Regions from separate parts of the Paenibacillus sp. OT2-17 genome, predicted to be linked through region 1. Evidence: riboswitches for the same ligand, from Rfam matches in the RefSeq annotation. Region 1 holds a riboswitch; the other holds the start of a gene.

Region 1 (2,915 bases):
TGCTTCGTCTGCCAAGGCGCGTACAGTCAAGGAGCGCTCGGCCGCTGAAATACCCGTTGTTGTCTCCATATGATCTACCGATACCGTAAAGGCAGTACCGTGGAAATCTGTATTTTGCTCTACCATAGGATGCAATTCCAAAGCTTCGGCTCTTTGTCGTGTGATTGGCACACAGACCAACCCGCGACCTTCTGTAATCATGAAATTAATGACCTCAGGCGACACTTTTTCAGCCAAAGCGATAAAATCGCCTTCATTTTCGCGCTGTTCATCATCCACTACAATAACGACTTTACCGTTTTTTAAATCCTCCAACGCTTCTTCGATGGAATCCAAACGAATCTCTTCGTCATGTTCCAACTCGCCATGCTCTATGACGTTCGCCATTGCACTTGTTTGGCTACCTCTATCCATAACACTTTCCTCCTTATGTCTTGTGCCACGAATGCTCCTAAACAGGCTTACCATTCAATATCAGGCAAAGCCGTGTTTCGCCAAATAGTCCAAACTGAGAGGAGCTTCTTCTACTCTCTCCGCCTCCGCTGCACCTCTGTAATTTAAAAGCTGTTCTACATATTTGCCCAAAATATCACATTCGATATTGACGGTATCCCCCTCACGTTTGGCTTGTAAGGCCGTTTCGGATAAAGTGTGGGGAATAATAGATACGGCAAAGGTATCTCCCGTACGCTGTGCGACTGTGAGGCTGATACCATCAATTGTGATTGACCCTTTGAGTAGAATATATTTAAATAATGTTTGATTTTTAGGCTCAACTTCGAACACAACTGCATTCTGGTCTGATGTCACCCCTCGAATCGTTCCCGTCCCGTCCACATGTCCTTGCACGATGTGTCCTCCGAACCTTCCACTCGCCGTCATCGCTCGCTCCAGATTGACTCGGCTGCCGGATCTCAACTCTTTCAGATTAGTGCTACGAAAGGTTTCCGGCATCACATCAACCTTAAAGTCTTTCGAACCAATCCGTATCGCCGTCAGGCAAACGCCATTAACCGAGACACTGTCTCCTATTTTCAAATCGCCCAACACCACGGAACCCGAAATCCCCAGCACCATCGCTTCACCGCTTTTGGAAATAGTTTGAATGCGACCCACTTCCTCAACTAATCCGGTAAACATGTCTTCACTCCTTTCCACTACATTTCAGTTTATCCCTAATTCATCAGCTATAAGCGCAAAAAAACCCCAGTTCGGATTCAATCCGTCATGGGGGTGATGAGAGTCACATTTGTAGTATACAAGCGCAGTTCATATGCATCTTAAGACGACATGAAATCATAGGTTTGCCAATAGAAAGCATGACTGAGGATACAACCAAATACGCTCAGAACACCCATCAAAAAGAAAGCTTAAGCAAGCTATCGCCCGATGCTGTCCTACAACGAAATAAGCCGTACGCACAATTGGGTATGCTAAAAATCGGCATATGTCACGTCATGCACATGCGCTTCGTATCCTTCTCCCATCCAGACTATACTGTCGGTCCCGGATTTGCACCAGGTCCACCTTCTGCCGATCATTCAGCATCCGGGTCACGGACTAAGCCATGCTGTTTCTCACAAAAACGATCCACAAACATGTCATCACCGCCGGTGGGGAATTTCGCCCCGCCCCGAAGGATCTTGCTCTTATTTAATTGAATTAACATTAAACTTGTTACGTATATTAGCACCGACTTCTAAAAAAAGCAAGTTATCTAATAGAAGCGCCTGCTTTGGTTTTGACATATTGGCTGGAGAGTTCTTCAAACCAGGTTTTATCATTCATATGAAGCGCCAAGTCAATCAGATCGGCCAGTTCCTCGACTCCCAACTCTGTTGCATGATCAAAGGTAATTACGGCTGAAGCAACAGGTCCCCGCCCTTCCTCAGAACATGCCTCATAATCCAGTCGCACATCAACATGTCCGTCAATAAACTCGCATTTCAGAAAATAAATAATTTCACACATTAAAATGGGGCGTACCTGTGTTTCTAACACGCAATCCATCACCTTGGCAGAATAGTGCTGGTTCGTCAGCGTGAATTTGTGTTCTGTCGCTGCCAGCGATGCCCGTCCAAAATCGTCCGTAAATTTTAGTTCTACTGGCTTGATGTTCATAACCTTAGGGATCTGCTTCTTTATAATTTCGATTATTTCAACTGTATTCAGCTTAATCATTACCTGCACCTCATTGCATCTTAAAATTCAGAAGAAAACTTTTTAACGTGCCTCTTATAGGCCTCCACTCCTATATCGGAAATCATTACCTGTTTTTTTATGCTTGAACCCATAAACGACAAAAAAGATTCTTTGCGCAATAAGCGCAAAGAATCTTGATCGAACCACTACAGTAACAGCGGCTAACAATGCTAATCGATGATTATGCAAAAAACAGAATTATAGCTCTGAAATTTCATGTTTCTTTTTCAGGGTAGTCCAGCGACGCTCAATCTCCTGCTCAAAGGTAGCCAGCGTAGCCTCTTCCTTGAGAAGATGCTTCGTTTTACCCATTAATTTCAACCATTCTGCAGCTGGAATCCGTTTTCCCTTGTCTTCCGGATTATACGTAATCGTCGTACTGCCTTGCTCTATTTCGTACAAAGGAAAGAAACAGGACTCGACTGCGGCGCCCACAATGCTGGTGCCCAGTCTGTCTTCGGATTTCCAATTCAGCGGGCAGGCGCACAGGATCTTACCATAGGCCGTACCCACGTTGTTCGCATACCATTGAGCTTTGGCTGCTTTACGCAGCATATCCTGCGGATGACTTTCAGCTGCTGTAAAAGCATACGGAATGTTACAAGCAGCCATGATTTGCACGGTATCCTTGTGATGCCCTTGCTTTCCTTTTTGCATTTTCCCTACACCCGACGTACTGGTCATGTGACCGAGCGGAGTGGAGTACGATTGCT
Region 2 (3,645 bases), on a different contig from region 1:
AAACGCCTGGTTGAAGCGATGAACGGAGAAATTCAATTAACTAGTAGACCATATGAGCGGACGGTCTTCTCTTTTACATTGAAGAAAATCAACTATTAGTCGAACTAAACATGCTTAACTTAATAAATTTGTAAGAATCACGAAAGAAAAATGAACATTTCGCCCTTTATCCTTGAATTATCAGCAGTATACGAAGGGAGAACACCCATGACTTACGTAATACGTACACATCAGTTGACAAAGGCCCTGAAGGGCAACGAACTTGTAGCGGGAGTCAGTATGAATGTGCGCAAGGGAGAAACCTATGGCTTTCTCGGTCCTAACGGGGCAGGCAAGACGACGATAATGAAAATGATTACGAATCTGCTCAAGCCGACATCGGGTGAAATTGAATTATTCGGTGAAAAATTAACGCCGAAGTCGTATCATCTGCTCGGACGGATGGGTTCAATTATTGAATACCCGATTTTTTATGACAGGCTGACGGCACAGCAAAATCTCGAACTTCATTGTGAATATATGGGCTACTATAATAAGCAGGCTGTTCGGGATGCCCTGGAATTAGTGAATTTGCGAAATGCAGATGACAAGCCGGTAAAGGATTTTTCGCTAGGAATGAAACAACGTCTCGGGATTGCCCGCGCTATTGCGACTAAGCCAGAGCTACTCATTTTGGATGAACCCATTAATGGTCTGGACCCAGTGGGAATCAAGGAAATCCGCCAACTATTCCACATGTTATGCAAGGAATATGGGATGACCCTGCTCGTGTCCAGTCATATTTTAGCGGAAATAGAGCAGATTGCGGATACGGTAGGCGTGATTAATCACGGACGACTGATTGAGGAAGTATCGATGGAGCAGGTGCGGGAAACCAATACGGAATACATCGAATTTACGACCAACGATTGTAAGAAGGCGGCCTACGTCCTCTCCCATCATTTGAGCCTGAATAATATAAAGGTGATAAATGAACAGAGTATACGTATTTACGATACAAATGTACCGCAGAAACAAATTACGAAGACGCTCATCTTAAATGATATAGAGGTGGATTCCATTCATCAGAAAAGCAGCACGCTGGAAGACTACTTTTTTCGCCTGTTAAACGGAGGTGATCTCCATGCTTAAATTGATGCAGTTGGAGCTGAAAAAATTTCATATGACGGGTTATATCCGTTCAGCACTGATCGCCAATGCATGCATTCTTGGGCTGCTCTGTGTTATTGCGCTGGAAAGTCAAAGCGAAGGAATACCTGAATTCACACAGTACACTCAACTATTGGATCTAATAGACAATTTTGTAAGAGCTACATTTATTGTGTTTGCTTCCGTTCTCCTATGCCGCTTTATCGTCGGGGAATTTAAGTCCAAATCGATTACGATCTTGTTCATGTATCCGATTCATCGTCAAAAGCTGATGATCGCCAAACTCTTAGTCGTATTACTGTTCACGTTCTTGTCCATTATTATTTCGGAAATAATCATTACGGCTGCTATTCATCTGCTCAACCAGTTTGTTTTGATTGTACCGGATAACCTTACTCTTTCGATACTGGGTCAACAATCAGCACGGACGTTAATCAATGCCGTTGCTGCCAGCTTTATGGGATTGGTTCCGCTGTATATGGGGATGCGAAGATACTCTGTACCCACCACCATTGTGACCTCAATCCTGATTGTAGCATTGCTTTTCTCCAATAATAACGGCGCTACCCTTAGCTCCATTGCCCCCGTGCAAATCGGCTTCTCTATACTGGGAATGCTTGTGGCTTATGCGGCGATTCGAGGTATTGAGTATAAGGATATTACCTCGTAATATGTAATTTCGTAGAGCGCTTTCAAAAAACAGATGAAAATCATTGTTCGATATACACACATTTTTCACTGGACTTCATTCTAAAACAGGTATATCCTATAGGAGAAATTAAAAACGGAATAAGGATCTTCGGGGTAGGGTGAGATTCCCAACCGGCGGTATGGCTCATGGAGCTAAGCCCGCGACTCTGTATCTGGCAACAGGATACGGACTGATTTGGTGAGATGCCAAAGCCGACGGTAAAGTCCGGATGGAAGAAGATCGAAATATCAACATGCCGCGAAGTGGATGAATACTGCGTTATTGGTTTTGCAGTAACTTCATTTAACTTGCGTAAAGCGGCAAGTTTATTTGATCAACCCCCGTCTTGCATGGCCTTTCGCCATGGACGGGGGTTTTTGTGCCACCGGTCCTGTATTCGCAAGGAGCTAATTGAGTATGAGTCAATCTTCTACTGTACTAACATCCAAAGGTTTTGATCGTAGCTCCCACATGAAAAGTGGTTTTTGGCTGGTCGCAATTGGAGCAGCCTTGTGGGGCGCAGACCCGCTGTTTCGTATTATTTTGTTAAAGTCATTTACCTCAACACAAATTGTACTAATGGAGCATGTGCTGCTTTTCCTCGCTCTGACACCGATGTTGTGGAAGCATCGTGAGGAGCTCAAAGCGGTACGGCTTCGTCAAGTTTTCGCTATTTTGTTCGTCTCGTGGGGTGGCTCGGCTCTGGCCAGCGTAATTTTCACCATGGCACTCAGCAATGGTGATTTGAATGCTGTACTCTTACTCCAGAAGCTTCAACCCTTGGTCGCTATTATTCTAGCTCGTATTATTTTGAAGGAAATGTTGCCGCGTCATTTTGGATTATTAATTGTCGTCGCTCTGTTCGGGACGTATCTTCTGACCTTCGGTTGGTCGCTCCCCTTCGGACATGTTCGTGATTTTGTCCAGGTCGGTAGTCTACTTGCACTCGGTGCAGCAGTTCTGTGGGGCGGTTCGACAGTCATGGGAAGTTACTTGCTTCGTTCAATGAAATATGAAACGGTAACCTCCCTCCGCTTCATGGTCGCGCTCCCTCTGCTGATTGTCCTCACCTCTGTAGAGCATGCGCCATGGAATATGCCTGCCGGTACATGGGCGGGCGCAGCTGTGATTATCAATCTGCTATTGCAGGCATTGCTTCCGGGTCTTCTTAGCTTATTGTTGTATTACAAAGGCTTAAGTACGACCAAAGCGTCTTATGCTACGATGGCAGAATTAAGCTTTCCCATGGTTGGTGTCGTGATTAACTGGATCGCATTTCAGCAAATTGTCACTGTAGCGCAATTGACTGGTTTTATGCTCATCTGGATTACGCTCTTTATGATTTCACGTCAGCAAAAAAATTAACAGTTCAATGTCCCTTTCATGACTTACCCAAGCCAAATCGTGAAGATGCTTTTGCATCTCTGATTTGGCTTTTTATGTATTCGTATTCATATAAATCATAGTTCTTCAGACCTATTTTCCGAAAAAAGTGTCTAAAACAAGCAATTATTCCTCGTTTCTCAAAGATTACATCTATAAAATTCGTCGGTTTCTGTCGAATAAAACAATGTAGTGATCATCAGACACAGAGGAGCAATAACTATGACTAAAACAAAACAAACAGTTCCGTGGTGGAACAGGTTTCTCAAGCAGTTTTATTTAATGAGGACAAGATTAATAATATCTTTTTTGGCTGTGTTATTGATTCCGAGCGTACTTATCGGGTACTTTTCCTATCAGGGGGCTACGACACAACTCAGTCAGCAAATGGGCGGTTCCGTATACACGAATCTGTATCTGAT

What was found. Region 1 has a riboswitch for FMN ahead of ribE (riboflavin synthase). Riboswitches for the same ligand answer to the same signal wherever they lie in the genome.
Region 2: another riboswitch for FMN. It lies ahead of GRP75_RS12735 (DMT family transporter); the one in region 1 lies ahead of ribE (riboflavin synthase).

Annotation. Positions count from the first base shown of each region.
Region 1 covers NZ_WUDQ01000446.1:168-3,082, reverse strand. The annotation lists partial or broken gene GRP75_RS22820 (3,4-dihydroxy-2-butanone-4-phosphate synthase) at 1-387, opposite strand, end outside; gene ribE (riboflavin synthase) at 475-1,140, opposite strand; FMN riboswitch at 1,472-1,645, opposite strand; gene GRP75_RS22810 (IDEAL domain-containing protein) at 1,714-2,181, opposite strand; partial or broken gene GRP75_RS22805 (thiamine pyrophosphate-dependent enzyme) at 2,401-2,915, opposite strand, start outside.
Region 2 covers NZ_WUDQ01000088.1:8,546-12,190, forward strand. The annotation lists gene GRP75_RS12720 (sensor histidine kinase) at 1-99, shown strand, start outside; gene GRP75_RS12725 (ABC transporter ATP-binding protein) at 208-1,131, shown strand; gene GRP75_RS12730 (ABC transporter permease) at 1,124-1,819, shown strand; FMN riboswitch at 1,941-2,085, shown strand; gene GRP75_RS12735 (DMT family transporter) at 2,258-3,205, shown strand; partial or broken gene GRP75_RS29740 (hypothetical protein) at 3,446-3,645, shown strand.